Regions from separate parts of the Streptomyces sp. NPDC005925 genome, predicted to be linked through region 2. Evidence: riboswitches for the same ligand, from Rfam matches in the RefSeq annotation. Region 2 holds a riboswitch; each other region holds the start of a gene.

Region 1 (10,549 bases), on a different contig from region 2:
CCGGAGTGCCGGACGAGCCAAGGACGAGTCGAACCGCCGGGCGAGCTGACCAGGGAGCAACCGGAATGACCACCGCGGAATCCGCCTCGTCACCGCCGCCGCAGGCCGGCGCCTTCGACCTCGGCGCGCTGCTGGCCGAACGCGGAGCCGAGCGCTACGAGCTGCACACCCGGCACCTCAACCACCAGCTCCCGCGCGTGCTGCGCACCCTCGGCTTCGACAAGGTCTATGAGCGTGCCGAGGGTGCGTATTTCTGGGACGCCGACGGCAACGACTACCTGGACATGCTCGCCGGGTTCGGCGTGATGGGCCTGGGCCGCCACCACCCCGTGGTCCGCAAGGCCCTGCACGACGTCCTCGACCTGGACCTCGCCGACCTCACCCGCTTCGACTGCCAGCCGCTGCCCGGCCTGCTCGCCGAACGGCTCCTCGCGCACACCCCGCACCTGGACCGGGTGTTCTTCGGCAACAGCGGCACGGAAGCCGTCGAGAGCGCGCTGAAGTTCGCCCGCTACGCCACCGGCAGGCCGCGCGTCCTGTACTGCGAGCACGCCTTCCACGGCCTGACCACCGGCTCCCTCTCCGTGAACGGCGAGGCCGGGTTCCGCGACGGGTTCGCCCCGCTGCTGCCCGACACGGCCGTCCCCCTCGGCGATCTCGACGCACTCGCGCGCGAGCTGCGCAGGGGGGATGTGGCCGCGCTGATCGTCGAACCGATCCAGGGCAAGGGCGTGCACGCCGCGCCGCCCGGCTATCTGCGCGCCGCGCAGGACCTCCTGCACCGGCACAAGGCGCTGCTCATCGCCGACGAGGTGCAGACCGGCCTCGGCCGCACCGGCGACTTCTACGCCCACCAGCACGAGGAAGGAGTCGAACCGGACCTGGTGTGCGTGGCGAAGGCCCTGTCCGGTGGCTACGTCCCGGTCGGCGCCACCCTCGGCAGGGACTGGATCTTCAAGAAGGTCTACTCCTCCATGGACCGCGTGCTCGTCCACTCGGCGAGCTTCGGCGCCAACGCGCAGGCCATGGCGGCGGGCCTGGCCGTATTGTCCGTGATGGAGAACGAACAGACCGTGGCCGGCGTCCGGGCCACCGGCGAGTTGCTGAGGTCCCGGCTGGCCGCGCTGGTCGACACCTACGAGCTGCTCGCCGACGTCCGCGGCCGGGGGCTGATGATCGGCATCGAGTTCGGCAGGCCGCGGTCACTGAAGCTGCGTGGCCGGTGGGCCATGGTGCAGGCCGCCCGCACGGGACTGTTCGCGCAGATGGTGGTCGTGCCCCTGCTCCGGCGCCACCGCATCCTCACCCAGGTCTCCGGCGACCACATGGAGGTCATCAAGCTGATTCCGCCGCTGATCATCGGCGAGCGGGAGGTGGACCGCTTCGTCGACGCCTTCACCGCCGTGATGGACGACGCGCACAGCGGCAGCGGGCTGATCTGGGACTTCGGCCGGACCCTGGTGAAGCAGGCGATGACCAACCGCTGAGGCACCACTTTGCCTCTCAGGCAAAAAATTTGCCTGAGAGGCAATCCCTGGGCTGAATAGACGCATGAACTCGTCCGAGCCCGTTTCAGAGCCCGAGCGCGCGTACCCACCCCCGCCCGACCGAGAGTCCGCCCCCACGCCCGAGTACGGCCCCGCGCCCGAATCTCGCCCTGAGGCGAACCCGCCCGCTGATCCGCCCGCCGATCTGTCCGCCGATCTGTCCGCCGGGCCGCCCGAGGTGGGCACGCTCGTCGCGCCCCAGCTCCGCGCCCTGCGTCGTCGCGCGGGCCTCACCCTGGAGGCCGCGGCCCGCGCCGCCGCCCTGTCGCCCGCCCACCTGTCCCGGCTGGAGACCGGCCGTCGCCAGCCGTCGCTGCCGATGCTGCTGGCTCTCGCCCGCGTCTACGGGACGACCGTCTCCGAACTGCTCGGTGAGCAGACCGCCGACCGGGACGCCGTCGTGCGGGCCGCCGACATGGAACCGACGGCCGCGGGCGGCTGGACGTACTGGCAGGCCGGGTCGCCCGGCCGTGGCATGCAGGCCCTGCGCGTCCGTGTCCCGTACGGCGCGCAGGGCGACGTGGTGCGCGTCCACCCCGGTGAGGAGTGGCTGTACGTGCTCAAGGGCAGGCTGCGGCTCCGTCTCGGCGACACCCTGCACCGGCTCGAGCCGGGCGACAGCGCGCACTTCGACTCGCTGACCCCGCACCGCATCGCCGCGGGCGGCCCGGACGAGGTCGAGCTCCTCTTCGTCCACACCCTGCTGCAGAGCCCCACGGCCTCGCTGTGCCTGGGCCCGTTCACCGGAGGCACGTCATGAGCGACATCGAGGACAAGTTCCCGCGCGCCCTGTGGGTCCGGCTGATCATCTACATCGCCGTGGGGCACGTCTTCGCGGCCTTCGTGTGGCTGCTGTTCGAGGTCGGCGCGCAGTAGGGCGCGGAGCGCGGCGCCGGCCTCGGGGCGTACGTCAGTCCAGCAGGCGTTCGCGCAGCCGCTCGCGGATCTCGGGGGTGACGCCGAGCCCGTTCTCGAGGTAGGCCGGGACGCCGCCCCAGGTGTCCTGGATCGTGTCGAAGGCCGCCGCGAGGTACTCGGCGCGCGCGTCGAACAGGGGGTCGAGCAGCTCCATGACCTCGGGGGAGTAGGCCGAGGCGGACGTGGCGCTGCGGCGCACCTTGTAGCGGCGGTGCTTGGCGTTCGACTTCAGGTAGTCCTCGGCTATCGCGTCCCGCTCGACGCCCAGGGCGAGCAGGGTCACGGCTATGGACAGGCCCGCGCGGTCCTTTCCGGCCGCGCAGTGCATCAGCGCGGGGAGGCTGTCCTCGGCGAGCGAGTGCAGCACCCGCGAGTGCTCCGCGGTGCGCTCCGTGATGACCGTCCGGTACGAGTCGATCATCCGGGCGGCGCCCCTGCCGTCCGAGAGGACCGCGCGCAGCTGCTCGAGGTCGCCGTCCCGCACCATCTTCCAGAACTCGGCGCCGTCGGCCGGGTCGCTCAGCGGCAGGTTCACATTGCGGACGCCCGGCAGCGCGACGTCCGGGCCCTCCAGCTTCTGGTCGGCCGCGTTGCGGAAGTCGAAGATCGTGTGCAGGCCGAGGGAGGCGAGGAAGGCGGCGTCGTCCTCTGTCGCGTGCGCGAGGTGACCGCTGCGGAACAGCACGCCGTACCGCACCCGGCGGCCGTCCACGGTCGGCAATCCGCCGACGTCACGGAAGTTGCGCACTCCGGCCAGCTCGGGCTCGGTCGACGGGACCTGCTGCGTCACGTGGACTCCTCACACTCGGCCCCGCCGGCGCGGCTCACCGACGGGCACACGCCGACGATACGACACGCCTGCCGGACAATATGAGAGGGACGTAGTGACTCAACTTGCGCTGTAACAAATGAAATCGGACATAGTTTTTGATCGGTAGCCTATCCACCTCTATGAGTCATTGGTCCGAATTGGTCGTTTGTGCGTAACGTGCCCCGATAGTAAGGGGGATGGGGTGTGGGGCGTGAGCAGCGTCATAATCGTGACGATCCGCTGTCGCCATGTTCACGTAATTCAACCGCGTTACCTGGGGATTGAAGAAGCGCGAAAGATCCTGTTCCACGCTCGGTGACGGGCATAACCCTGATCGCCCGCACAAAAGCGCGTTCGCGGACAAACCCAGGCTTGTTTCTCAGCCATCCGGTCGCTTACGTTCGCCACCGATCCGGACGGACGCCTAATCCTGCCGCCGTCCGGAAGCCCGCACACACTTCGACCCGTGTACGGCAGGAGCGGGGGACCCACAGGTACAACCGCCTGTTCCGGTCTCCGGACACAGGCTCGGGGTGAAGCCGCGCACACCGCGGCCGGGCATCTCCAGTCCGAACCCGACAGCTCACCTCGTAGGCGCCGGAGAGGAATTCGCCATGCCCGCGAAGGGTAAGCACCGCCGTACGAAGTCACCGCGTTTCACCCGGTCCATCGCCGTCGCCGGAACCGGCGGCGCCGCACTTGCCATTCCGCTTCTCGGGGCCACCGGCGCTCACGCCGCCCCCGCGCAGCAGGTTTCCGAAAAGGCCGTCCAGTCCCTTCCGGAGGCGCAGCACAAGCCCGCCGGCAAGGACACCGCGAAGAACTCCGCCCCGCGCGTCTACACGGTGAAGGGCGGCGACTTCCTGTCGAAGATCGCCGACGAGCAGAACGTCAGCGGCGGCTGGAAGAAGCTGTACCGGGACAACCGCGCCACCATCGGCGACGACCCGTCGCTGATCCACCCCGGCCTCAAGCTCGCCATCGGCAAGAAGGCCGCGACGAGCACGGCCGAGCCGTCGGCGAAGTCCTCGTCGGCCTTGAAGTCGTCGAAGTCGTCGAAGTCCGCGAAGACCGCCGCGCCCTCGTCGGGCCGGAGCACGACGCCCGCCGCGCAGCCCTCCGGCTCCGGCTTCGTGCTGCCCGTGTCCGGCGCCGGCGTCGGCACCGCCTACAAGGTCCCCGGCGGCATGTGGTCCAGCGGCTACCACACCGGCGTCGACTTCGTCGTCCCGACCGGCACCGCCCTGAAGTCCGTCGGCGCGGGCACCGTCGTCTCCGCGGGCTGGGGCGGCGCGTACGGCAATCAGGTCGTCATCAAGCTCGGCGACGGCCACTACGCCCAGTACGCCCACCTGTCCTCGCTGTCCGTCTCGGCCGGCCAGACCGTGACCGCAGGCCAGCAGGTCGGTCTCTCCGGCACGACCGGCAACTCCACCGGACCGCACCTGCACTTCGAGATCCGCACCACGCCGGACTACGGCTCGGACGTGGACCCGATGGCGTACCTGCGCTCGCACGGCGCCTCCGGCGCCTGACACCACTTGGCGCACCGGCCCGTACGGCACCCGGCGCGACCACTCGCCTGACACGCAGCCGAAGGCCGGACTCCCGATCCCCGGGGTCCGGCCTTCGGCGTACCCGGGCGGCCGCGCCCGCGGCGCGGCTCCTCGCCCATTCCCGCGCTCGTTCCCGGGTCGACGAACACTCGAGGTGGCTCATCTCACCGCCCGTCACCCCTTTCCTACGCTCGCGTAAGCCTCATGCGAAGGTGAATCATGGGCCGACGTGGCAGACGATTCGAAGAATGACAGCAGATCAGTGATCGGGTCGTACGTGGCGGTGGGGGACAGCTTCACCGAGGGCGTGGGCGACCCGGGCCCCGACGGGTCGTTCGTCGGCTGGGCGGACAGGTTCGCGGTACTGCTCGCGGACCGGCGGCCCGAGGGCGACTTCCGGTACACCAACCTCGCCGTGCGCGGCAAACTGCTCGACCAGATCGTTGCGGACCAGCTTCCCCGAACGGCGCGACTCGCCCCGGACCTCGTCTCGTTCTGTGCCGGCGGCAACGACATCCTGCGGCCCGGCACCGACCCCGACGAGGTGGCCGAGAGGTTCGAGAGGGCCGTCGCCGCTCTGACGGCCGCAGCGGGCACCGTGATGGTGACGACCGGCTTCGACACCCGGACCATGCCCGTGCTGAAGCACCTGCGCGGGAAGATCGCCACCTACAACGGCCATGTGCGTGCCGTCGCCGACCGGTACGGCTGTCCCGTGCTCGACCTGTGGTCCCTCAAGACCCTCCAGGACCGCAGGGCGTGGGACGCCGACCGGCTGCACCTCTCCCCGGAGGGGCACACGCGCGTGGCGCTCCGCGCGGGTCAGGTCCTCGGCCTGGAGGTCCCCGCCGACCCCGACCAGCCCTGGCCGCCGCTGCCGTCGCGCGGCACGTTCGAGGTGCGGCGCGACGACGTGCAGTGGGCGCGCGAGTACCTGGTGCCGTGGATCGGGCGCCGGCTGCGCGGCGAGTCCTCGGGGGACCATGTGACCGCCAAGGGCGCGCTGTCGCCGGACGACATCAGGATGCGCATCGCCGCCGTCGCCTGAGGCGCCAGGAGCGGAAGCAGCGGCGGGGAGGCTGGGCGGCGGGGAGCAGTGCCCCGCCGCCACCAACTCCGCGCGGGTGAGGCCCCGTTCGCGGGCCAGGGCCGCGTCGGCCGGCTCCCGGGCCCGGGCCGGTGACAGCGCGCCCGGGTAGGACGTCAGCTGCACGGCGAGCCCGTCGAGGAGCGCGGTCAGACGCAGCGCCGCGTCGGCGGGCCCGGCGCGGCGGAACTCACCCGCCGTCACACCCTCCGCGACGACCCCGGCGATCGCCGCCTTCCCCTGCCGGTCGAGGCCGCCCGGTCAGACCCTGCGGCACGGGCTCGCGCAGCGCCGCCGCCCACCCCTCGATCCACAGCCGCCACCCGTCGGCGCGTACCACCGCACCGCGTCCCGCAGCCGGCGCAGCGCCGTCGTACGGCGCCCGAGCAATCCGCGCAGCCGGGCGAGGTCGTCCTGGGCGGCATGTGCGAAGGCGGCGGCGACCAGCTTGTCCCTGGAGGAGGAGTGGTACAGCACGAGCGCGTTGCTCACCCCTGGTGCGGCAGCCACATCGGCGATCCGGACGGCGACCACGCCCCGCGCCTCGATCGGCTCGACGGTGGCCCGCGCCATCTCGGCGCGCCGCTCGGCGGCACCCGATCGCACCCTCACCACGGTGTCACCCTACGAGCGGTACCAGCCGAACCGCTCGGAAATGTCCGACAGGCGCTCTTCCGCCACGGCGTGGGCGGCGGCTCGCGGCGTTGTCCCACCGGCCGCCGCGCGGCTCAGCACCCCGTCCGTCAGCGCCCGCATCGAGCCCCGTACGTGGGCGAACGCCTCGTCCGGGTCGGCGTCGACGTCCCCGAACAGCGTCCACCACCACCAGGCGTTGGTCGCGGAGTTCACGACCACGTCCGGCAGCACCATCACCCCGCGCGCCGCCAGCACCGCCTCCGCCTCCGGCAGGACCGGCATGTTGGCCGCCTCGACCACCAGACGGGCGGTGATCCGCGCCTCGTTGGAGACGTCGACGGCGTACGACACGGCCGCCGGCACCAGTACCTCGGCGTCGGCGGACAGCCACGCGTCCGGCGGCAGTTCGCGGTCGCGTGGCCCCAGCGCCCCGCGGTCCACGCCGCCGTGGGCGTCCCGCGCGTCGAGCAGCGCCTCCACGTCGAGACCGTCCGGGTTGACGATCGTGCCCTTGACGTCGGCCACCGCCACCACCGTCAGACCCGCCCGCGCCAGGAAACGGGCCGTGGCGCCGCCCATGGTGCCGAACCCCTGCAGCGCGACGCGCGTCCCGGCGTGCGGCACGCCTGCCCGGTCCAGGGCCGTGAGCGTGGCCTCGGCGACGCCGCAGCCGCCGACCAGCTCGGGCAGTCCGATGCCGTCCACCTCGAGAGCGAAGGCGCTGGCGAGCCGGCGCCGGGCCGCGGTCTCGTCGTCGAGCAACGGGTACACCGCCTGGACCGACGACACGAGCCCCGCCTCGACGACCGCCCGGTCCACCATCTCCTGGCCGAGCCCCAGGTCCTCACCCGTGGTCCAACAGCATGCGACATAGGGCCGCACCGCCCGCAGGAACCGCACCAGCAGCCCGTACGCCCGAGGGTCCCGCGGGTCGCAGTCGATGCCGCCCTTGGCGCCGCCCAGCGGCACGTACCGCCGCGCGGGGTCGTAGTGCAGCGCCTCCTTCATGGACATGCCGCGGGCGAGCCCGGCGACCTCCTGCGCCGTGCAGCCCTCGCGCATCCGCAGCCCGCCACTGGCCACCCCGCGCACCAGCCGGTCCACGACCAGGAAGCCACGGCGACCGGTGATGTGGTCGGTCCAGGTGAGGGACAGCAGCGGGCTGGTCACGGGGTCTCCTGACAGCGGCCGGGCGGGAGAAGCGGTCCGGGGGTGGCCCACTGAACCGCGGGTCAGCATCGTCGGGGATCGGCGACCCTGTCAACGTGCGGTGACAAGGGCTTTTTCGCACCGCGGCCGGGCCGGGCCGCGCGGGCGCGGAGGCCGACCGGTGAGGCGTCCGGGCCGGAATGCGTCCTGCGGGCCCGGCGGTGCCGGTGGGGCTGCCCATAATGGATGTCTGACCGACTCCACCTGGAGGTACTGTGGCCGGTTTCCGTAACCCGGGATCCGGGCTCCGCGCGCTGCGGCCCGCGGCGTTCGGCGCGGACCCGAGCGGCGAGCGCATGGCGCGCATCCGCAGATCGCCGCACTTCGCGGACGGTGTCTTCCAGAACCCCGGCGGCACGGCCAGGACCCGCCCGTCCGGCTCGGCCGGCTCCTTCGCGAAGGTCTACTTCGACAGGGAAGCCCGGCCCCGCCGCTCGCCCCGCGGCACGGTCCCGCTCCACCCCACGACGGCCGCCGACCTCGCCGAGGCGCCCGCGACCGGACTGCGGCTGACATGGATCGGCCACTCCAGCGTGCTCGCGGAGATCGACGGACAGCGCGTGCTGTTCGACCCGGTGTGGGGCGAGCGCTGCTCCCCCTTCCCCTTCGCCGGACCCCGGCGGCTGCACCCCGTACCCCTGCCGCTGACCGCGCTCGGCCCGGTTGACGTCGTCGTGATCTCCCACGACCACTACGACCACCTGGACATGCCGACGATCAGGGCACTGGCAGGCACGGACACCGTGTTCGCCGTGCCGCTGGGCGTCGGCGCCCACCTGGAACGCTGGGGCGTGTCGGCGGACCGGCTGCGCGAGCTGGACTGGCACGAGTCGACGCGCGTCGGCGGGCTCACCCTGACGGCCACCCCGGCCCGCCACTTCTGCGGCCGCGGCCTCCGCAACTTCCAGCACACGCTGTGGGCGTCCTGGGCCGTCGCGGGGGAACGGCACCGGATCTACCACAGCGGCGACACCGGATACTTCGAGGGTTTCCGGGACATCGGCGCCGCGCACGGCCCGTTCGACGCGACGATGATCCAGATCGGCGCGTACAGCGCGTTCTGGCCGGACATCCACATGACGCCGGAGGAGGGCGTCCGCGCCCACCTCGACCTTCAGGGCGGCCGTCCGTCGGGGGTGCTGCTGCCCATCCACTGGGGCACCTTCAACCTCGCCCCGCACGCCTGGGCGGAGCCGGGGGAGTGGACGAAGGACGCCGCGGACACGGCCGGGCAGGCCGTCGCGCTGCCCCGCCCCGGCGAGCCCTTCGAGCCGGGCGGCGGACTCCCCGTGGACCCGTGGTGGCGGGCGGTCTCCGCGCCGATCGCCCACCCCTGGCGCGAGCCCGGCCACCGGGACGACACCCTGGCCGACCGGCCCGGCCTCGACCTCGCGGGCGAGCGCTGACGCGGAGCGGCACCCGGCGAGCCCCTTGAACAGTGAGCGGCCCGGCCGCCGTCTGCGCGGCCGGGCCGCTTCCGCGCGCCCGCGCGACGGCACCCCGCTCGGTGCCACAGGCCGCCCACAGCCGCCCGCGCCGCCTCACGCCCCCGCCGTGTACTGCCCGTGACATCACCGGGCGGCCCGGGCGGAGCAGTCACGAGGTACGGAGAGCCTCTTTGCGCATGTCCGAGGTCGGGATGCGGCGGGGACCAGCGGCAGCGGCAAGACCACGGCTTGCGACGCCCGAACCCGGACCGTCCGCTCCTGATCGCCATTGACCAGGTCAGATTCCTCTGTGTCTGTTTGTGAGCGAGCACTCGAAGGGTTAATTAGGTCATTCGTGCGAGGACTCATACCGGAGCAGGACGATCGCCGTACAAGTTTGTCAACTGCCCACTTCACGTGAACCATTGGCGACTACGGTGAGTGTCCGTTGGGCGACTCAGGGCCGATTGCACAGGCCTGTCCGACGACACCGCGACGAGGCACGGCGGATCGCTCAGACCGCGTGCCGCCCGGATCGCCGGGCCCCCAACCGACGGACAGTACGAGGACACGGATGTCTCACCTCCGCGCACCGGCCGGACGCGCCGACCGCCGTGAGGGCGGGCGGCACGGACGACCGGTCGTTCGCACCACCCCCGCACTGCCCGGAGCCGGCATACGCCACCAACTGATGCGCATGGCCGTGCTCCCGCCCGTCGCCGTCGCCCTCAGCGGCTGCGCCGCCGTCCTGTTCACCGTCCGCTCCACCGGCGCCGGGCCCTCGCCCGCCCTGTGGGCCGTACTCGCCGGCGCGTTCTCGGTCACCGTCGCCGGCGTCCTCACCGGCGCCGTCGCCGCCGACCGGGCCGCCCGCACCGTCCGCGACCGCGTCGCCGACCTGCGCCGCAGCACCGCGCGCGGCGAGGCCGAACTGCACGCGCTCCTGGAGCAATTGCGGCGCGGCGACGGCCCGCCGCCCCGGCGCACACCGCCCGCCGGACCGCCCGAGCACGCCGACGACTTCGAGCTTCTCGCAGCCGACCTCGACCACGCGCACGACGCCGCCGTCAGCGCCGTCGTCCAGGCGGCCCAGCTCTCCAGCCAGACGGGCAGCGAACAGAAGCTGGAGGTCTTCGTCAACCTCGCCCGGCGGCTGCAGTCCCTCGTGCACCGAGAGATCTCCGCGCTGGACGAGCTGGAGAACGAGATCGAGGACCCCGACCTGCTCAAGGGCCTCTTCCACGTCGACCACCTCGCCACCCGCATCCGCCGCCACGCCGAGAATCTCGCCGTGCTCGGCGGCGCCGTCTCCCGGCGGCAGTGGAGCAACCCCGTCCCCATGATCGAGGTGCTGCGCT
Region 2 (10,549 bases):
TCCGCGCCCACCAAGCGCTACCTCGATCACTGGTCGGGCTGGCTGCGCACGCCGGGCGTCGCATTCAAGGCGACCATGACGGGCCGCACCCTGTGGGGCGTCACCGCGCAGGCGCACACGCAGCACGAGGTCGCCGGGCCGCTGATCGGCACCCTGAACAACTCGGCGGCGTACCTGGGCATGCGCTTCGGCGGTGTCCTGCTCGGCAACGGCAGCAAGCCGGGCGACGTCCTGCACGACACGGAGGCACTGGCGCGCGCGAAGACGTTCTTCGCGCAGGACCCGCCCTTCGCCCGCTTCCCCTACGAGAGCCCGCGGCAGTAGAACGGAGAAAACGGAAGGCGCCGCCCGCCGGGACGGTCGGTACGAGACCGTCCACGGCGGGCGGCGCCCGCGGGATTCCAGTCCGCGGAATTCCCGCGGGGCTCAGTGCTCCGAGTTCGCCGCCTTCACGAGCGCGTCCTTCGTGACCGTACCCACGTAGGCCTTGCCGTCGTCGGTGATCAGGGCGTTGACCAGGCGGGTCCTGAAGACCGTGCCCGAGCCGAACTCGCCCTTCACCTTGTCGCCGAGCGAGTCGAGGAAGCCGCCGAACGCGCCCCGCTCACCGGCGCCACCCGCCTCGGAACCGGTGGGCATGCCCTTGCCGCCGGTGTCGAGGACGACGACCGAGTTCCAGCCCTTGCCGATGACCTCCGGGCCGCCTTCATGCCCGTCACGCCCGCCGCGTTCCTTGTCTGACTGCCTGCCCGGCGCCCCGTGGCGCTTCGGCGCGTCCTTGGCGTCGTCCTCGGTGACCTTGGCACCCTTGGGAGGCGTGAAGTCGAAGGCGGACGCGGCCGGCCGGGCGAAGTCGACCTTGGTGAAGCCCGCGTCCACGACCGCAGCGCCGCCGGACGACGGGGTGAGGGTGAACTTCAGCGGCATGCCGGTCTTCGCGTCCACCGCGATGCTGATGGCACCGACCGTGGAACCGGACTGCTTCGGCTCGATCAGCAGCTTGTACGTGTCCCGCCCGGCGACCTGGGCGGTGCCGTCGACGGTCACGGACGTGGTGTCCCCGGCGGCCTTCAGGGCCTGCTCGGCGAACTCCTTCGGCGTGGCCGGGAACTCCCCCCGCCCCTCGTCCTTCCGCTCGCCGCGGTCGGTCTCCTCGGCGGTGGAGTGATAGGCCTCGCGGGACGCGCTGTCGTAGGCCCAGACGTCCTTGCCGTTGTGGATGACGCTGTACTCGGCGCCGTTCTCCCTGAGGGACACCTTGTGGCGGTCCGGGCCGTCGGCGGCGACGCGCAGTGTGTGCGTGCCGCTCGCCAGCTCGGTGAGCCGCGCGGTGGGGTCGGCGGACGAGCCGCTCTCGCCGCCCTGCCGGCCGGCGTCCCGCAGCAGGCTGGTCTCCAGCCCGCCGAGGTCGGGCAGGCCCAGGTCCGTGCTGATCTTCACGGTGCCGGACACCTGCTGCACGTCCGACTCGGCGATCTTCTCCACGAGCTGCTGCGCGGTGATCTTCGGAAGGTCGGGGTCACCGGAGTCGGCGAGCGCGGGCACGAGCCCGATGGTCGCGGCAGCCAGCCCCATCACCGCGACCGGGACGACGTACCGCGTGGCCTTGCGGCGGTCCGTGCCCCGGTCGTCGGCCTCGTCGGCCCCCGCGGCGTTGATGTCGTCGGATGCGTACGGTGCCATGTGTGCCTTACCTCCGTCGTCGGCGGCGGCTGTCCGTCTCGTGTCCGCGCGTTTCACGTACGCGTCGAGCACGTGTCGTGCGATCGACGGTACTCGCGTCGGTCCCATCCCGGGCCGCCATTCTCACCCGGTCGGTGAGTCGTGGTGTTGTCCGTGACTCCATCTGACCAAATCCACCGCCGAGTTGCGTCAGCCCAGGGACCCAACTCCGCGTACGCCTGGGGTATGACACGACGGGCCCGGGGCTCCCCCGACCAGTAGGGGTACGGGTCGGGGTCGGGGTCCTCGGCGGCGCGGACGGTGATTGGTCCACGGGCGACGGGTCCACAGGGCTGGGGCCGACGGGCTCGGTGGGTCGGCCCGCCCTGTGCGGGGCCGGGGCGGCGGCGGTCAGCCCGCCCGGTGCACCACCGCGTCGCACAGCTGCATCAGCGCCGTCTTCGCGTCGCACTCCCGCAGCGGGGCCAGCGCCGCGCGCGCCTCCTCCGTGTACCGGACGGTGTCGCGCCGGGCCTGCTCCAGCGCCGGGTGCGTACGCAACGCCCGCAGGGCCCGCTGGTGGCGCGTGTCGTCGCTCAGGTCGGAGGCCAGCAGCTCGCACAGCTCCAGGTCCTCGGCCAGGCCCAGCCGCTCCGCGCGCTCCCGCAGCCGGAGCACCGGAAGCGTCGCGATGCCCTCGCGCAGATCGGTGCCCGGGGTCTTGCCGGAGTCGGTCGACTCGGACGCGATGTCGAGCACGTCGTCGGCGAGCTGGAAGGCGACGCCGAGCCGCTCTCCGTACTGCGTGAGGACGTCCACGACCCGCTCGTCGGCGCCGGACATCATCGCGCCGAACCGGCACGAGACGGCCACCAGGGAGCCCGTCTTGCCTCCGAGCACGTCCAAGTAGTGCTCGACCGGGTCTCGACCGTCCTGCGGGCCGGCGGTCTCCAGGATCTGCCCGGTGACCAGCCGCTCGAACGCGAGGGCCTGCACGCGGACCGCCTCGGGCCCGAGGTCGGCGAGGATCTGTGAGGCGCGGGCGAACAGGAAGTCGCCGGTCAGGACGGCCACCGAGTTGCCCCAGCGGGTGTTCGCGCTGGGCACGCCGCGCCGCACGTCGGCCTCGTCCATGACGTCGTCGTGGTACAGCGTGGCGAGATGGGTCAGCTCGACGACGACGGCCGACGGCACGATGCCCGGCGCGTACGGGTCCCCGAACTGCGAAGACAGCATCACGAGCAGCGGACGGAAACGCTTGCCGCCCGCCCGCACCAGGTGCTGGGCGGCCTCGGTGATGAAGGGCACCTCACTCTTGGTTGCCTCGAGCAACCCTTCTTCGACAGCCGTCAAACCGGCCTGGACATCGGCTTCCAGAGCCTGGTCCCGCACGCTCAGCCCGAACGGCCCCACGACGGTCACGAAGGTCTCCTGTCTGCTGGTGCCTACTGGCGATTGCCTGTTTGTCGATAGGTCGGCGCCCTCACCCGCGTCAGCGTATCCGGTCACGTTTCGATCACGGCCAGCGCCCACCCGTCCAGGCCACCCGGCATCGGACCGCAGCTCGCTGATTTTCGATCATTCGACCGGCGACGACATGACCGACATGTGCGACTCAGAGTGAATCGGAAAAAACGCCATCAAGTAATGCGTATCAGTTCACATCGAACATCAGGGTCGCCAATGGGGCATACGACCAGCCGCCCCGGCGCGGATCGCCCCCCACCCGACCCCTCGGCACGACCTCCCGAACCCATGCCCGATTTGCCTTACTTGACATCGCAATTCCCCTTAGCTCCAAATGCCCCTCGCGCTGAACGACCGTGAGTTGAGTCACGCATCCCCCGCATGCGGCACCTCACTCCCCGAACCCCCACGTCCCGCCCCGCGCACCCGAGTTGAGCCTGGGCGGATACAAAGGATCAAGTGCCTCATACGCACCACACCAAGGTCAAACAGGACGTTATGTGATCCCGTCACTTGTTCCCGACATGTGCCCTCGCATACGTTCCGGGCCAGTCGGGCGGACGCCGAATCCTGCCACCGCCCGCACCCACCAACGACGAGCCACTCGCACGGCAGGAGCGGGGGACCCAGGTAAGTCGCCGGGCCGGTCACCAGACCGGAACGGCTCGGGGTGAAGCCGTGCCCGCCAGGGCCCGGCCGGGCACCTCCCGCCCGAACCCGACAGCTCACCCCGCAGGCGTAGGAGAGGAATTCGTCATGCCTGCATTCACCCTCGCCCGCAAGCTCGCCGTCGCCGGCACCGGTGCCGCCGTGCTCGCGTTCCCGCTGATCGGCGCGGGCACCGCGTCCGCAGCCACGCCCGCCGCCCCGCCCTCGGCGGCCAGCTCGGCGTCGTACCCGGACAACCTCGACGGCTGGATCCGCGAGTCCCTCGCCGTCATGGCGGAGAACGGCATCCCCGGCTCCTACGACGGCATCCAGCGCAACATCATGCGGGAGTCCTCCGGCAACCCGGACGCCATCAACAACTGGGACTCCAACGCCGCCGCCGGCACGCCCTCCAAGGGCCTGCTCCAGGTCATCGACCCGACCTTCCAGGAGTACCACGTGCCCGGCACGTCGTCCGATCCGTACGACCCGGTCGCGAACATCACCGCCGCCTGCAACTACGCCGCCCAGCGGTACGGGTCGATCGACAACGTCTTCGGCGCGTACTGAGGCCCGTCCGGCGCGGCCCGAGGCCCGTCCGGCGCGCACTGAGGCCCGTTCTCCGGGTGGCTCAGCGGGCCGGCCGGGGTCTCGGTACCCACCGCGGTTCCCACGCCGGCCGGGGCCCCGGTACCGCTCCGGCCGGCCCCGGGACCGCGGGGAACAGCCGCTCGAGGACGGCGGCCACGCCGTCGTCCTCGTTCGACAGGGTGACCTCGTCCGCGACCGCCCTCAGTTCGGGGTGCGCGTTGGCCATGGCGACGCCGTGCGCGGCCCAGTCGAACATCGGGATGTCGTTGGGCATGTCCCCGAAGGCGATCGTCCGCTCGGGACGCAGGCCCAGGTACTCGGCGGCCAGCGCCAGACCGGTCGCCTTGGTGATGCCGCACGGCTGGAGCTCCACGGTTCCCGGACCCGACACGGTCACTGTCGCCAGGGAGCCGATCACTCCGCGCGCCGCCGCCGCCAACTCGTCGTCGGACAGGCCCGGATGGCGCAGCAGCACCTTGCTGATCGGCGCCCCCCACAGGTCGGCGCGCCGCCGCACCCGCACCGCCGGCAGGGTCGGGTGCGGCATCAGGTAACCCGGCTCGATCAGCGTGAGCCCGTCCACGCCGTCCTGGTCGACGGCCACGAACACCTCGCCCACCTCGGCCTCGACCTTGCCGAGCGCCGTCACGGCCAGTTCCCGGTCCAGGGTGACCGACCACAGCAGGCGGTCCTCGGCGGCGTCGTAGACCTGCGCGCCCTGCCCGCACACCGCGAGCCCCGTACCGCCGAGGTCGACCAGCAGCGGCCGCACCCGGGGTGCCGGACGTCCGGTCACGACGAGGTGCCGGGCGCCGGCCTCCGCCGCCCGCGCGAGCGCGGCGTGGGAGCGGTCGGAGAGGGTGTCGTCACCACGCAGAAGCGTTCCGTCCAGGTCTGTGGCGATGAGTGAGTACGCGAGGGGTGCGGGCATGACCCGAGAATACGGACCCGGACGCCGTGGCCCCACCACGGATTCCCACCCGCCGTTTCCGGTCCTGTTTCTGACCCCGTTGTGACCCCGGCCAGCCGTTTCTGAGCGCCGCCGGTCACCGCGCCGCCCGTTTCGCGACGTGACCGGCCCGAATCGAGACCAGACCGCCCGGACCGGACCGCCCAGTTCCGACTGCCTGGCCCCGACCGCCCGGTGCCGACTGCCCGGTGTCGACCTCCCTGTGCCGACTGCCCGGTTGCGGGTGCCCGGCCCCGACCGCCCGGCCCCGACTACCCGGTTGGGGCTGCCCGGTTCTCACCTCTCACCATCCGGACTGACCGCCCGATACCGGGCTGACCGGTTCGGCGCGACCGGCTCGGGCCGACCGGCTCGGGCCGACCGGTTCTGGCCGACCGGTTCTGGCCGACCGGCTCGGGCTGACCGGTTCTGGGCGGGGACGGACCAGGCCGTGGCGGTCAAGGCCGTGGCGGGGAAGGCCGTGGCGGGGAAGGCCGTGGCGGGGTAGCCGGTGGCGCTGTCCACGCCGCCCCGTGGACCGGGGCCTCTGCCCCAGTGCGACAGACCGGCCGTAACGTGTGGCGCGGTCCCACGACACGTGGAGCACCTGGCGCACACGAAAGCGAGGCAGCACCCCATGCCCCCGTTCGATGTACCCGAGGGCGACCCCTTCGGCCCGCACAATCTTCCGTACGGCGTCTTCTCACTCTCCGGCTCCGGCTCCGGCTCCGAGGAGCGGACCGTGGGAGTCCGGCTCGGCGACCACGTCCTCGACGTGGGCGCGGCGGCGCGGGCGCTCGGTTCGCCGTACGCCTCCCTGCTCGCGCGGCCGACCCTGAACCCGCTGATGGCCGCCGGCCGCACCGCCTGGTCGGACGTACGGCGCGCGGTGACGGCGTGGGTGACGGTCCCCTCGTACCGTCAGGCCCTGGAGCCGCTGTTCCACCCGCTGTCCGACGTCACCCTGCACCTGCCTTTCGAGGTCGCGGACTACGTCGACTTCTACGCCTCCGAGAACCACGCCCGCAACGTCGGCCGGATCTTCCGCCCCGACGCCGAGGACTCCCTCACCCCGAACTGGAAGCACCTGCCCATCGGCTACCACGGCCGCTCCGGCACGGTCGTCGTGTCGGGCACGGACGTCGTACGGCCCTCGGGGCAGCGCAAGGCGCCCACCGATCCGGCGCCGGTCTTCGGGCCGTCCGTGCGCCTGGACATCGAGGCGGAGGTCGGCTTCGTGGTCGGCGTGCCGACCGAGCTGGGCAGCCCCGTCGCGCTCGGCGGCTTCCGCGACCACGTCTTCGGGCTGTGCCTGCTGAACGACTGGTCCGCGCGCGACCTCCAGGCCTGGGAGTACGTCCCGCTCGGCCCGTTCCTCGGCAAGTCCTTCGCCACCTCCGTCTCCGCGTGGATCACCCCGCTGGACGCCCTGGACGCGGCCCGTGTGGCGCCCCCGCCGCGCACCCACGAGCTGCTGCCCTACCTGGACGACGCCGACGACGAACCCGGCGGCTACGACCTGCGCATCTCCGTCGCGGTCAACGGTCACACCGTCTCCGAGCCGCCCTTCTCCACCATGTACTGGACGGCCGCGCAGCAGTTGGCCCACATGACCGTCAACGGCGCGTCCCTGCGCACCGGCGACCTGTACGGCTCGGGCACCGTCAGCGGCCCGGAGGCCGGTCAGCGCGGCTCGCTGCTGGAGCTGACGTGGAACGGCCGCGAGGCGCTGGAACTCCCCGACGGGAAGCGGACGTTCCTGGAGGACGGGGACGTCGTGACCATGACGGCGTGGGCGCCGGGACCGGACGGCGTCCGGGTCGGACTGGGCGAGGTCACCGGGCGTATCGCCGGGGGCGTCACGGGGCGCGACGTGCCGTAGTGAACAATCCGGGGCCCTTCCCGCGCGGATCGCCCCCGATACCTGTCTCGCACCGCCCGGCGCCGTCATACTGGCGTCGGGCGGTGCGCACGGGACGGACGGGACGCGACCCGAGGCCGCACCCTCGAAGGCGCACGTTCAGGGTCCGCGTACGAAGGGCGCACGGGCGACAGGCGCAGAGCCGAAGTCGCCCGTTCCGTTCGTACGTTCCGGCCCGCACGGTCCCGAGCCGCACGTCCCGAGCCGCACTTCTTCCGCACAGGAACCGGAGCCCGTGGCATGACCGTCTGCCTGCTCCTGCTGAGCGTCGTCGCCCTGACCGCCGCCGTGCCGGTCCCGCGCCTGCTGACCCGGGCCGCCTGGCCCGAGCGGGAGCCCGTGGTCGGGCTGTGGGTGTGGCAATGCCTGGTCGCCACCCTCCTGCTGTGCTGTCTGACGGCCCTGGCACTCGGCGCCGCCGCCGTCTTCGAAACCGTCCGGACCCAGCTCTTCGCCCCTGCCCCGCCCGCGGTGACCGCCGCGTACAGCCTGTCCGCCGCGCCGCCCTGGACCGTCGCCCTCGTCCTGCTGCTGGCGAGCGGTGCCGCGTGGACGACCGCGATGCTCGCCCGCGAACTGGCAGAGGCCCGCCGCTGCCGCGCGCAGGCCCGGGCGCGGCTGCGCGAGCGCGCCCCCGAGCTGCCCGCCGGGCTGCCCCCGGCCCGCGGCCCCGTGCTGGTCCTGGAGGACGAGTACCCCGACGCCTGGTGGATGCCGGGCAGCCGCCCCCAGCTGGTCGTCACGACCGGTGCCCTGCACCGGCTCACCGACCACCAGCTCGACGCCGTCCTGACACACGAACGCGGCCACGCCCGCGCCCGGCACGACTGGCTCCTGCACCTGTCGAGCGCGCTCGCCACCGGCTTCCCGCGCGTGCCGCTGTTCGCCCACTTCTGCGACCAGACCCACCGCCTCGTCGAACTGGCCGCCGACGACACCGCCTCCCGCCGCTGCGGCCACCTGACCACGGCCCTGGCCCTGATCGAGCTGAACCAGCACCGGGGCGTCCTGTCCTGCGCCTCCAGCAACCGCCTGCTCGGCGAGCGCGTCGACCGGCTGCTGGCACCCCCGCCCCGCCTGCACCGCCGTCACCGCGCCCTGACCACCGCCCTGGCGGCGCTCGTCCCGCTCGTCCCCCTCCTGATCACGTTCGCCCCCGGCCTGACGGCACTGTCGTAGCCGGCCCGGCCCCGGGTGCCTCCACGGCGCCTACGTCCAGTCGGGCTCGGGCTCCTCGTCGGGCCAGTGGTCGAAGTCCGCGTCGTCCGACGGTCCGCCCGCCGCCGCGGACGCACCCTCCGGGGAGACGCCGGAGCCCGCTCCCGATGCCGCCCCGGGCACGGACGTGGGCGTCGGCGCCTCCAGCTCCGCCAGCACCCCGATCACGCCCTCCCCGTACGTCGTCAGCTTCTTCTCACCGATGCCGCTGATGCCGCCGAGCTCCGCGACCGACGTCGGCCACAGCGTGGCGATCTCCCGGAGCGTGGCGTCGTGGAAGACGACGTACGCCGGGACGCCCTGCTCCCTGGCCTGTTCGGCGCGCCAGGCACGCAGCGCCTCGAACGCCGGGAGCAGCCCCTCGGGCAGTTCGGCGGCCGCCGCCTTGGGCTTGCGGTCGCCGCGGGACGTCGCACCGCGCGAACCGGCCGGCTTCTTCGGCTCCTTGCGCAGCGGCACCTCCCGCTCGCGCCGCAGGACGGCACCGCTGGCCTCGGTCAGCACCAGCGTGCCGTACTCCCCCTCGACCGCCAGCAGCCCCTGGGCGAGCAACTGCCGTACGACGCCCCGCCAGTCGGCCTCTGCCAGCTCCTCGCCGATGCCGAACACGGACAGCTGGTCGTGGTCGAACTGGATCACCTTGGCGGTGCGCCGCCCCAGCAGGATGTCGACGATCTGCGTGGCGCCGAACTTCTGCCCGCGCTCCCGCTTGAGCCGCACCACCGCCGACAGCACCTTCTGCGCGGCCACCGTGCCGTCCCATGTCTCGGGCGGCGTGAGGCAGGTGTCGCAGTTGCCGCAGCGCGGCGCGCCGGGGTCCTGGCCGAAGTAGGCGAGGAGCTGGCTGCGGCGGCACTGGACCGTCTCGCACAGCCCGAGCATCGCGTCCAGATGCTGCGCGGCCCGTCGGCGGAACGCCTCGTCGCCCTCGGAGGACTGGATCATCTTGCGCTGCTGGATGACGTCGTTGAGCCCGTACGCCATCCACGCCGTGGACGGCAGTCCGTCGCGGCCGGCGCGGCCCGTCTCCTGGTAGTAGCCCTCGACCGACTTGGGCAGGTCGAGGTGGGCGACGAAGCGCACGTCCGGCTTGTCGATGCCCATGCCGAAGGCGATGGTCGCCACCACCACGAGCCCGTCCTCCCGCAGGAAGCGCGACTGGTGCGCGGCGCGGGTGCGCGCGTCGAGCCCCGCGTGGTACGGCACCGCCTCGACGCCGTTGTGGGTGAGGAACTCGGCGGTCTTCTCCACCGAGTTGCGCGAGAGGCAGTAGACGATGCCCGCGTCGCCGGGGTGCTCCTCGCGCAGGAAGGCCAGCAGCTGCTTCTTGGGGTCGGCCTTGGGGACGATCCGGTACTGGATGTTGGGCCGGTCGAAGCTCGCCACGAAGTGGCGGGCCCGCGGCATTCCCAGCCGCTGGGTGATCTCCTCGTGCGTGGCGTGCGTGGCCGTCGCCGTCAGGGCGATGCGCGGCACGTCCGGCCAGCGCTCGCCGAGCAGCGACAGCGACAGGTAGTCGGGGCGGAAGTCGTGGCCCCACTGGGAGACGCAGTGCGCCTCGTCGATCGCGAAGACCGAGATCTTGCCCCGCGACAGCAGCTCCAGTGTCGCGTCGAGCCGTAGCCGCTCCGGCGCCAGGTAGATCACGTCGAGCTCGCCGGCGAGGAACTCGGCCTCCACCGTGCGGCGTTCGTCGAAGTCCTGCGTGGAGTTCATGAACCCGGCGCGCACGCCCAGCGCCCGCAGCGCGTCCACCTGGTCCTGCATCAGCGCGATGAGCGGGGAGACGACGACTCCGGTACCCGGTCTGACCAGGGCCGGAATCTGGTAGCACAGGGACTTGCCGCCGCCGGTCGGCATGAGCACGACGGCGTCGCCGCCCGCCACGACGTGCTCGATCACGGCCTCCTGCTCGCCGCGGAAGGCCTCGTACCCGAAGACCCGGTGCAGCGTGGCCAGCGCCTCGCTCGCGTCGTACATCCTCGACGTGTCCACGTCGGTCGTCACAACCGTCCCGCCCATTCCTTGCATCGCCCGTCCCCCGTACGTGGTCCCTCGACCACTGCCTCCACGATAGGGGCCGGCGCCGACAG
Region 3 (10,549 bases), on a different contig from region 2:
TGCTCGGCGGGGGTCAGCGAACCGTGGTTGCCGACCATCGAGGACTCCTTCGGCTCCCGCTCGGAGGCGATGAGCAGCACGTCGTCCCGAGCGGCGGCCACCACGTCGCCGATGCGGTCGTACACCCGCTCGTCGATGCGCGGGCCGAACCAGCCCGCCGCGATCGCCTCGTCCCGCGAAGCCACCCAGAACTGCTCGCCCAGCACCTCGCGCCAGCAGGTCAGTACGTCGCTCTGCGCGCCCGGTACCGCGTAGACGTGGCGGGCGCGGCCCTCGCCGCCGAGCAGGGCGACGCCGGCGCGCAGCTCCCAGTCGTGGTCGAAGTCGAGGCGGTGGTCCTCGTCGAACGGCACGTCGATCATGCCGTGGTCGGCGGTGACGTAGAGCGCGGTGCGCGGCGGGAGCTGCTCGGCGAGGCGCTGCACCAGGCGGTCGACGTACATGAGCTGGCCGCGCCAGGTGTCGGAGTCGACGCCGAAGCGGTGCCCTGCGCCGTCGACCTCGGCGTAGTACGTGTAGACCAGGGAGCGGTCGGCGGCGGCCAGTTGCCGGGCCGCGGTGTCCATGCGGTCCTCGCCGGCGAGCCGCCCGTGGAAGGCCCCGCCGCTGAGGGCGACCTTGGTCAGTGGGGTGTTCGCGAAGGTCGGGGAGGTCACCTGGGCGGCGTGCACCCCGGCCTCCTGGGCCAGCCGGAAGATCGTCGGGTACGGCTGCCAGGTGCCGGGGGCGGTCCACGGCTGCCAGCGCAGCTGGTTCATCAGCTCGCCGGTGTCCGGGTCGCGCACCGTGTAGCCGGGCAGGCCGTGGGCACCGGGGGGCAGACCGGTGCCGACGGAGGCGAGGGAGGTGGCGGTGGTCGCCGGGTAGCCGGCGGTGATCGGGCGTCCGGTGCCGCCGCGTGAGGAGGCGAGCAGGGAGGTCATGAAGGGCGCCTCGTCCGGGTGCGCCCGCAGCTGCTCCCAGCCGAGGCCGTCGATCAGGAACACGCAGTTCCGGTCGGCGGGGGTCAGCTCGCGGATGGCGGCGGTCGTCCCGGGTACGTCCATGCCGGCGGCGAGCGTGGGCAGCAGGTCGGCGAGCGAACCGGAGCCGTACGCCGGCAGGGGCGCGGTGTCCGGGGCGAGCGGTTCCGGGTGGTCGTCCCAGGCGGCGGGCTGCGCCATCAGTGCGTCGGATCCGCGGTCGCCTCGGAGAGGGCCTGCGCGAAGACGAGCGCCTGGCGCACCGTCTCGGGGCCGTCCCCTGCCTCGCTGACGCGCAGACTCAGGTCGTCCGCCGTCGAGTTGCCCGTGTAGCCGTGGTCCGCCTCGCAGTTGGGGTCGCCGCAGGCCGCGGGCTCCAGGTCGATGCGGGCGACGGCGCCCCAGCCGATGGTGAGCACGATCTCGCGGGGCAGGGTGCCCGGCGTGTACGACTCCGGGTTGGCGACGACGCGGCTGACGACGATCGACGAGATCCGGTCCAGCTTCACGGACTCCGTCGACGTCGTGGCGTACGGCGTCGGGGACGTGCTGTCGGCGGCCTGCTCGTCGGTATGGCTGACGATGAAGCGGTTGCCCGTGAGGACGAGCACCGTCACGTGCCGCCGCACCTCGTTCTGGTCGAACGTCGTCTCCTGGTGGACCAGGTACGACCGGACGGGCTCGCCGCCCACGGCAGCCTCCACCGCCTCGGCCACGAGGGCCGGGTAGTAGCCGCTGCGCTCGATCGCCGCACGCAGCCCCTGGGTCGTCGTACTGGTCTTGGCCATGCGCCCATCCTACGGGGGACCACTGACTACGAGGCACCGCTCGGGCCGGTCCGGCCGGGTCCCGGTGGCCGGTTCCGGCAATGGTTCCGGCGGTTTGTTTTCAGTAAGCCGGGAGGGTACGTGGTCCCAGGTCGTCGCGGGCAGGAGGCGGCGCGAGGCGTACGGAGGCCGTCAGGACGCTCAAGCCCTGCTGAGCGACCACGACGGGCTCCAGAGTGACGGCCACGACTTCGGAATGATCGTCCACCAGGCGAGACACTCTCAGTAGCACTTCCTGCAGCGCGGGTGTGTCGACGGGGGCGGAACCGCGCCATCCGAACAGCAGGGGCGCCGTCCGGATGGACCGCACCAGGGAAGTGGCCTCGCGGTCGGTGACTGGAATCAGCCGGTGCGCGGTGTCTCCGAGCAGCTGGGAGGCGGCCCCCGCCAGTCCGAAGGAGAGCACGGCGCCGGCCGCCGGGTCGATCACGGCCCGCACGACCGTGTCCACGCCCCGGGGTGCCATCCGCTGCACCACCGGGCGCAGCTCCTCCGGCGTGCCGAAGAGCTCCGTCAACTCGGCGTACGCCCGGCGCAGTTGCTCCTCGTGCGCGAGATCCAGGCGTACGCCGCCGAGGTCGGCGCGGTGCCGCAGGTGCGGGGCGGTGGCCTTGAGGGCGACGGGATAGCCGAGTGTGCGGGCGGCAGCGGCGGCCTCGTCGGGCGTGGGGGCGGGCAGGGCGCGCTGGACGTGGATGCCGTAGGTGCTCAGCAGCTCGCGGGTCTCGTCCGTGCCGAGTGTGAGGCCCTGGCCGCGTGCGAGGAGGCCGTCGATCCGTTCGGCGGCGGCCTTCTCGTCGATGTCCTCGAACTCGGGCACCCTGCCGGGGTCGGCCGCGTCCCGCCGCCACTGCGCGTACCGGACGGCCTCGGCCAGGGCGCGTACCGCCCGCTCGGCGGCGGGGTAGGCGGGGATGAGGGCAGCGGGGGCGCCCGCGGCGGGGGCGGCGGGTCCGCCGGTGGCGGGCGCGGCCGGACCGGACGTGGCGGGTGAGGCCGGACCGAACGTGGCAGGCGCGGGCGGGCCGGACATGGCAGGTGGGGGGACGGGGCCGGACGTGGCAGGTGGCCGGGCCGCCGTGGAGGGGCGTGGCCCGGCGGGGTGCTCGGCCGTCGCCGGGCGGCCGGCCTTCGCCGGATGGCCGCCCGGGGGTGGGTGGGCGGCCGGGGGTGCATGATCGCCCGGGGGTGGTGGCTGGGTGCCGCGTGGGGTGCCGGTGGCGGCCCGGGGTGCTGTGCCGGCCGCGGCCGACAGGGCGTTCGCGAGCCCGCCCAGCTCCACGTGCACGACGAGCACCGGCTTGGACGGGACCGTCTCCGCGGCCGAGCGCAGGGCCTCGGCCAGCGCCGCGTCTCCCGCGCGGTCCTCGCCGACCGTGGGGATCGCGGTCACGACGACCGCGTCGGACGTGTCGTCGGCGAGCGCCCGGGACAGCGCCGCGCGGAAGTCCTCCGGGGTGGCGCCGGTCGTCAGGTCCAGGGGCGGCTGCGGGTGCAGGCCCTCGGCGAGGCAGGCGTCGTAGGTGAGGAGGCCGAGCGATTCGGAGTTGCCGAGGACGGCCACGCGCGGGCCGGTCGGCAGGGGCTGGCGGGCGAGCAGCAGGCCCGCGTCGACGAGCTCGGTGATCGTGTCGACGCGGATCACGCCGGCCTGGCGCAGCAGCGCCGACACCGTGGCGTGCGGCAGCCGGGTGGCGCGTACGGCGTGGCCGGGCGGGGCCGCGCCGCCGTGCCGGGCGCCCTGGACGACGACGAGCGGCTTCGCCGCGGCCGTGCGCCGGGCGAGACGGGTGAACTTGCGGGGGTTGCCGATCGACTCCAGGTACATGAGGACGACGTCGGTGTCGGGGTCGTCGTACCAGTACTGCAGGACGTCGTTGCCCGAGACGTCGGCGCGGTTGCCGGAGGAGACGAACGTCGACACGCCCGTGACACCGGTGACGCCGCCGCCGCGCCGGTGCAGCCGGGACAGCAGGGCGATGCCGATGGCGCCGGACTGGGCGAACAGGCCGATCCGGCCGGGCCTCGGCATCTCGGGGGCGAGGGAGGCGTTGAGCCGGACCCGCTCGGAGGTGTTGATGATCCCGAAGGCGTTCGGCCCGATGATCCGCATGCCGTACGCGCGCGCGTGCCGCACCAGTTCGCGCTGGCGCTCCCGGCCCTCGGGGCCGCTCTCGGCGTACCCGGCGGTGATCACGACGAGTCCTCGCACGCCGTGCTCGCCGCACTCCGTGACGACCTGGGGCACCTGCTCGGAGGGTACGGCGACGACGGCGAGGTCGACCGGTTCCCCGATGTCCCCCACCGAGCGGTGGGCGGGCACGCCGTCGATGTCCTTCTGCCCTTCTGGCAGCGCCCGGTTCACGGCGTACAGGCGGCCGGTGAAGTCGCCGTCCCGGATGTTGCCCAGGACGCTGCGGCCCACCCCGCCGGGGGTGCGGCCGACGCCGATGACGGCGACCGAGCCGGGCGTCAGCAGCCGTTGCACGGACCTCGCCTCGGCGCGGTGCTCGCGCGCGTACTGCACGGCGAGGGAGCGGTCGGTGGGCTCGAGGTCGAATTCCAGGCGGACGACGCCGTCCTCGAAGCTGCGCTTCTGGGTGTAGCCCGCGTCGGTGAACACCTTGATCATTTTGTTGTTGGCGGGCAGCACCTCGGCGGCGAAGCGGCGGATTCCGCGCTCGCGGGCGACGGCCGCGATGTGTTCCAGCAGGGCGGAGGCGACGCCGCGGCCCTGGTGGGCGTCCTGCACGAGGAAAGCGACCTCGGCCTCGTCGGACGCGGAGGGGTCGGGCGCCACGCGTCCTGCGGCGGGGGCGGGCGACGGGCGGGAGGACGCGGGCGTGCCGTCGGCGCCGATCCGGTCGTAGCGCACGGTGGCGATGAACTCGCCGCCCACCGTGGCCGCGAGCCCCACCCGGTCCACGAAGTCGTGGTGCGTGAAGCGGTGGACGTCCTTCGCCGACAGGCGCGGGTAGGGCGCGAAGAAGCGGTAGTACTTCGACTCGTCGGAAACCTGCTCGTAGAAGCTGACCAGGCGCTCGGCGTCGTGCGCGGTGATGGGGCGGACACGCGCGGTGCCCCCGTCGCGCAGCACCACGTCGGCCTCCCAGTGCGCGGGATAGTCGTGCCGGTCCGACGGGGTCTGCATGGGGCCCAGCGTACGGCTCGCGTATGACAACGGCGCGAGGCAGTCTGTGGAGGACGGCCGCCGTGCGGGCTGCATACATGGCGCCGCCCTGGGCACGCTTCACCGTGCGGAAATCCGGCTGGACACCCCTGGTTCATCTGAAGGGCAGCATCACATGGCTGAGCGCCGCGTCAACGTCGGCTGGGCCGAGGGTCTCCACGCCCGCCCCGCCTCCGTCTTCGTCCGGGCCGCCACGGCCTCGGGCGTCCCGGTGACGATCGCCAAGGCCGGGGGCGACCCCGTCAACGCGAGGTCCATGCTGGCCGTGCTGAGTCTTGGCGCCCAGGGCGGTGACGAGGTCGTCCTCACCTGTGACGCCGAGGGCGCCGACGTCGCCCTGGACCGGCTGGCGAAGCTGGTCGCCGAGGGTCTCGAGGAGCTTCCCGAGACCGTCTGACCATCGAACGGCATCGCGCGGAGCCGTGCCCCCTTCCCGCGGGCGCGGCTCCGGCGTCAGCCGTTCGCGGCGCACCGCCCCGGAGCGGGCGCTCGTGGGCCCCCGGGCGCTCGTGGAGCCTGTGGCGTCTCAGACGTGCACGCCGTGCGAGCGGAGGTAGGCGACGGGGTCGATGTCGGAGCCGTACTCCTGGCCGGTGCGCGCCTCGAAGTGCAGGTGGGGGCCGGTGACGTTGCCGGTCGCGCCGGACAGGCCGATCGGCGTTCCCGGAGTGACCTGCCGGCCGACGGAGACTTCGACGGAGGACAGGTGGCCGTACTGGGTGTACGTGCCGTCGTTCATACGGATCACGACCTGGTTGCCGTACGCGCCGCCCCAGCCGGCCTCGACGACGGTGCCCGGGCCCACGGCCTGGACGGGTGTGCCGCCGGCGGCGTGGAAGTCGATGCCGGTGTGGCTGCCGGAGGACCAGACGGCGCCTCCGCTCCGGTAACCGGTGGAGACGTACGAACCCGCGACCGGGGCGACGTAGGTGTTCAGGCGCTTGCGCTCGGCCGCGCGGGCGGCCCGCTCCTTGGCCGCGCGGGCCCGTTCGGCGGCCTCCTCGGCTGCCTTCGCCGCCTTCTCGCGGGCGGCCTCGACGGCTTTGCGCTCCGCCTCGGCCAGGTCGGCGGCCCGCTGCTGGGCGGCGACCTGGGCCTCGATCTCGTCGGCGACCGAATCGCCGATAGTGACGACCGGGGTGAGACCGGTCTGCTCGGCGGCGGGCTCGGCGGCGAGCGCCGGGGCCGCGAGGGTGCCGACGACGCCGGTGGCGGCGAGGGCCGCCACGCCCGCCGCGCGGGCGGTGGAGCGATGCATTCGGCTGGGACGACGGTGCTTCCCGGTGGCGCGCGTGAACGCCATGTACAGGCTTGTCCTTTCCTTCCCTCTCGCCTACCGGGTTAGCTGACGGGTTCGGAGCAGGAAGGTCTCCTACGGACCCCCTCGCGGCACGCGCGGGCGTCCGATTCACCCCAGGGACTGATGGTGGGTCCCCGGCTCCCCCGGCTCGCGCCGTAGGGGGACTCGGCGATGACTGTCCGGTGCCGCGGGTGCGGCGCACTGCCTGACGGACAGACCGGACGACGCTAAACGGGACATCTTTCGATCCCCAAACCGAAGGCGGCTTTTGTAGCGCATGCCACAGGCCAGACAGGCAGCCTCTCCCGCAATCCCCGCCAATTCCGGCATACGGGGGCCCTGGTGGCCGGTCAGCCACCAGGGCCCCCGGTTCGTGCGAGGTCCGGCGTCCTGTCGGTTCAGCTCGCTATTCGGCGGGGACCACCGTGACCTCGCCGATGCCGAGGGCCTCGACGGGCTCCTTGATCCGGGCCGCGTCGCCCACGAGGATCGTCACCAGCCGGTCCCCGGGGAAGGCGCTGACGACCGCCGCCGTGGCCTCCACGGTGCCGGTCGCGGCGAGCTGCCGGTACATCGTGGCCTGGAAGTCGTCGGGCAGGTGCTGCTCGACCTGGTCGGCCAGGGTGCTCGCCACGGCCGCCGCCGTCTCGTACTTGAGCGGCGCCACGCCCACCAGGTTCTGCACCGCCACGTCACGCTCGGCGTCGGTGAGGCCCTCCGCGGCGAGCGTGCGCAGCACCGTCCACAGGTCCTGAAGGGCCGGGCCGGTGCTCTCGGTGTCCACGGAGCCGCTGATGGCGAGCATCGCGGCACCCGAGCCGTCCGGGGCGGACCTCAGGACCTGCGCGAACGACCGCACACCGTAGGTGTAGCCCTTCTCCTCGCGCAGGACGCGGTCCAGGCGGGAGGTGAGGGTGCCGCCCAGGCAGTACGTGCCGAGGACCTGCGCGGGCCACACGCGCGCGTGCCGGTCCGGTCCGACGCGGCCGATGAGCAGCTGCGTCTGGACGGCGCCGGGCCGGTCCACGACGACGACGCGGCCGGTGTCGTCGGCGGTCACCGGCGGCACGGGACGGGCGGCGGCCGGGGAGCCGGTCCACGCGCCGAGCGTGTCGCCGAGCAGGGCGTCCAGGTCGGTGCCGGTGAGGTCGCCGACGATCACGGCCGTGGCGGTGGCCGGCCGCACATGCCGCTCGTAGAAGGCGCGCACGGCCCCGGCGTCGACGGCGGCGACCGTCTCCTCGGTGCCCTGGCGCGGGCGCGACACGCGCGAGTCGGCCGGGAACAGCTCTCTGGAGAGCTCCTTGGCCGCCCGCCGCGCGGGGTTGGCCAGCTCGTGCGGGATCTCGTCCAGGCGGTTGCGGACGAGCCGCTCGACCTCGCTGTCGGCGAACGCGGGCGCCCGGAGGGCGTCGGCGAGCAGCCCGAGTCCCTTGGCGAGGCGGGAGGCGGGCACCTCCAGGCTGAGGCGCACACCGGGGTGGTCGGCGTGCGCGTCGAGGGTGGCGCCGCAGCGCTCCAGCTCGGCGGCGAAGTCCTCGGCGGAGTGCTTGTCGGTGCCCTCGGAGAAGGCCCGCGCCATGATCGTCGCGACGCCGTCCAGTCCGGCGGGCTCCGCCTCCAGGGGCGCGTCCAGGAGCACCTCTACGGCGACGACCTGCTGGCCGGGGCGGTGGCAGCGAAGCAGGGTGAGGCCGTTGCCGAGCGTGCCGCGCTCGGGTGCGGGGAACGCCCAGGGCCTGGGCTCGCCGCCCTGCGGACGGGGGTGGAAGTCCATGGGGGCCAGGTCGGTCACTTGGCCGCCTCCTCGTTCTCGTCGGTGGCGTCACTCGCGTCGGTCGTCGCGTCGGCGCCCGCTTCGGTCCCGGGCCCGGTCGGCTCGTACACGAGCACCGCTCGGTTGTCGGGTCGCAGGCGGGCCTTGGCGACCTCCTGGACCTCCTCGGCGGTCACCTCGAGCACGCGCTGCACGGCGGTGAGGGCGAGCTGCGGGTCGCCGAACAGGACGGCGTACCGGCACAGTTCGTCGGCGCGGCCCGCGACCGTGCCCAGGCGGTCCAGCCACTCGCGCTCCAACTGGGCCTGGGCGCGCTCCATCTCCTCGGCCGTGGGGCCCTCCTCCGCGAACCGGGCGAGCTCCTCGTCGATCGCCGTCTCGATGACCGGCACCTCGACGTCGCCCGACGTCTTGACGTCCAGCCAGCCCAGGGAGGGCGCCCCGGCGAGCCGCAGCAGACCGAAGCCGGCCGCGACGGCCGTACGGTCCCGGCGCACCAGCCGGTTGTACAGGCGGGAGGACTCGCCGCCGCCGAGGACGGTCAGTGCCAGGTCGGCCGCGTCGCACGCGCGCGTGCCGTCCTGCGGCAGACGGTAGGCCGCCATCAGGGCACGCGCGGGAACCTCCTCCTCCACGACCTCGCGCAGCTGCTCGCCGATGACGTCCGGCAGCGTGCCGTCGCGCGGGGCGGGCTTGCCGTCGTGCCCGGGGATGGAGCCGAAGTACTTCTCGATCCAGGCGAGCGTCTGTCCGGGGTCGATGTCGCCGACCACGGAGAGCACGGCGTTGTTGGGCGCGTAGTACGTACGGAAGAACGCGCGTGCGTCCTCCAGTGTCGCCGCGTCCAGGTCGGCCATGGAGCCGATCGGGGTGTGGTGGTAGGGGTGGCCCTCCGGGTAGGCGAGGGCGGTCAGCTTCTCGAACGCCGTGCCGTAGGGGACGTTGTCGTAGCGCTGGCGGCGCTCGTTCTTGACGACGTCCCGCTGGTTCTCCATCGACTCGTCGTCCAGGGCGGCGAGCAGGGAGCCCATGCGGTCGGCCTCCAGCCAGAGAGCGAGCTCCAGCTGGTGGGCGGGCATCGTCTCGAAGTAGTTGGTCCGCTCGAAGCTGGTGGTGCCGTTGAGCGAGCCGCCCGCGCCCTGCACCAGTTCGAAGTGACCGTTGCCCGTGACCTGGGCGGAGCCCTGGAACATCAGGTGCTCGAAAAGGTGAGCCAGGCCGGTGCGGCCCTTGACCTCGTGGCGCGAGCCGACGTCGTACCAGAGGCACACCGCGGCGACCGGGGTCAGGTGGTCCTCGGAGAGCACCACGCGCAGGCCGTTGGCCAGGCGGTGCTCGGTCGCTGTCAGGCCGCCGGAGCCTGCCTGGGCTGTGGCCGTGTGACCCATGGGCATGTACGTCCCTTCGATCGCGGAAACTACAGGGAAACCGCCGGATGCTGCCGGTCCCGCCACTGTATGCAAGCGTGCGCGGGCTTCGCGAAGTTCCCGCGGCGCTGTACGCCCACAGCGAGACAGCCGGCGGCCCCCGGCGGGAATGCCGTCCGCCCGCAGGGGGAAGGGGCTCGCGCCGTGCGAGGGCGTAACCTGCGGGCAGCGCCGGGCCGGGCACCACCCTCTCGGGTCCCGGTCGGTCGCTGTCAGTGCCCCGGTCCACAATGGTCCGCGTCAGATCCGTTCGTTCACTGCTTCAGCAAGGAGCCGGCAGCGATGGCCCGCCGTAGTACGAAGACCCCGCCGCCCGACGACTCGTACGAGGAGAAGATCCTCGACATCGACGTCGTCGACGAGATGCAGGGCTCCTTCCTCGAGTACGCGTACTCGGTCATCTACTCCCGTGCTCTGCCTGACGCCCGCGACGGCCTCAAGCCGGTGCACCGTCGCATCGTCTACCAGATGAACGAGATGGGGCTGCGCCCCGAGCGGGGCTACGTGAAGTGCGCCCGCGTCGTCGGCGAGGTCATGGGCAAGCTGCACCCGCACGGCGACGCGTCGATCTACGACGCGCTGGTGCGCATGGCGCAGCCGTTCTCCATGCGGGTGCCGCTGGTCGACGGCCACGGCAACTTCGGCTCGCTGGGCAACGACGACCCGCCGGCCGCCATGCGGTACACCGAGTGCCGGATGGCCGAGGCCGCCAGCCTGATGACGGAGTCCATCGACGAGGACACCGTCGACTTCGCACCGAACTACGACGGCCAGGAGCGGGAGCCGGTGGCCCTGCCCGCCGCCTTCCCGAACCTCCTGGTCAACGGCGCCTCGGGCATCGCGGTCGGCATGGCCACGAACATGCCGCCCCACAACCTGCGCGAGGTCGTCGCCGCAGCCCGCCACCTGATCCGCCACCCGAACGCGGATCTCGACGCCCTGATGAAGCACGTCCCGGGCCCCGACCTGCCCACCGGCGGCCGCGTCGTCGGCCTGTCCGGCATCCGCGACGCCTACGAGAACGGCCGCGGCACGTTCAAGATCCGCGCGACGGTCACCGTGGAGG

The links. Region 2 has a riboswitch for cyclic di-AMP ahead of ABZ354_RS26430 (transglycosylase SLT domain-containing protein). Riboswitches for the same ligand answer to the same signal wherever they lie in the genome.
Positions count from the first base shown of each region.
Region 1: another riboswitch for cyclic di-AMP. It lies ahead of ABZ354_RS18455 (LysM peptidoglycan-binding domain-containing M23 family metallopeptidase); the one in region 2 lies ahead of ABZ354_RS26430 (transglycosylase SLT domain-containing protein).
Region 3: another riboswitch for cyclic di-AMP. It lies ahead of ABZ354_RS23305 (M23 family metallopeptidase); the one in region 2 lies ahead of ABZ354_RS26430 (transglycosylase SLT domain-containing protein).

Region 1 covers NZ_JBEXVL010000014.1:89,826-100,374, forward strand. The annotation lists gene ABZ354_RS18435 (aspartate aminotransferase family protein) at 66-1,487, shown strand; gene ABZ354_RS18440 (XRE family transcriptional regulator) at 1,552-2,307, shown strand; gene ABZ354_RS18445 (DUF6126 family protein) at 2,304-2,423, shown strand; gene ABZ354_RS18450 (tyrosine-protein phosphatase) at 2,458-3,255, opposite strand; cyclic di-AMP (ydaO/yuaA leader) riboswitch at 3,722-3,886, shown strand; gene ABZ354_RS18455 (LysM peptidoglycan-binding domain-containing M23 family metallopeptidase) at 3,891-4,811, shown strand; gene ABZ354_RS18460 (SGNH/GDSL hydrolase family protein) at 5,095-5,880, shown strand; partial or broken gene ABZ354_RS18465 (TetR family transcriptional regulator C-terminal domain-containing protein) at 5,944-6,492, opposite strand; gene ABZ354_RS18470 (Glu/Leu/Phe/Val dehydrogenase dimerization domain-containing protein) at 6,544-7,725, opposite strand; gene ABZ354_RS18475 (MBL fold metallo-hydrolase) at 7,980-9,170, shown strand; gene ABZ354_RS18480 (ATP-binding protein) at 9,766-10,549, shown strand, end outside.
Region 2 covers NZ_JBEXVL010000036.1:11,720-22,268, forward strand. The annotation lists gene ABZ354_RS26415 (NAD(P)H-dependent oxidoreductase) at 1-324, shown strand, start outside; gene ABZ354_RS26420 (DUF2092 domain-containing protein) at 427-1,683, opposite strand; gene ABZ354_RS26425 (polyprenyl synthetase family protein) at 2,074-3,084, opposite strand; cyclic di-AMP (ydaO/yuaA leader) riboswitch at 3,718-3,881, shown strand; gene ABZ354_RS26430 (transglycosylase SLT domain-containing protein) at 3,886-4,347, shown strand; gene ABZ354_RS26435 (HAD family hydrolase) at 4,409-5,299, opposite strand; gene fahA (fumarylacetoacetase) at 5,955-7,199, shown strand; gene ABZ354_RS26445 (M56 family metallopeptidase) at 7,479-8,417, shown strand; gene recQ (DNA helicase RecQ) at 8,448-10,478, opposite strand.
Region 3 covers NZ_JBEXVL010000025.1:51,984-62,532, reverse strand. The annotation lists gene ABZ354_RS23325 (nucleotide pyrophosphatase/phosphodiesterase family protein) at 1-1,163, opposite strand, end outside; gene ABZ354_RS23320 (DUF5998 family protein) at 1,163-1,750, opposite strand; gene ABZ354_RS23315 (GNAT family N-acetyltransferase) at 1,851-4,940, opposite strand; gene ABZ354_RS23310 (HPr family phosphocarrier protein) at 5,095-5,376, shown strand; gene ABZ354_RS23305 (M23 family metallopeptidase) at 5,506-6,282, opposite strand; cyclic di-AMP (ydaO/yuaA leader) riboswitch at 6,295-6,460, opposite strand; gene ABZ354_RS23300 (pitrilysin family protein) at 6,686-8,074, opposite strand; gene ABZ354_RS23295 (pitrilysin family protein) at 8,071-9,450, opposite strand; gene ABZ354_RS23290 (DNA topoisomerase IV subunit A) at 9,766-10,549, shown strand, end outside.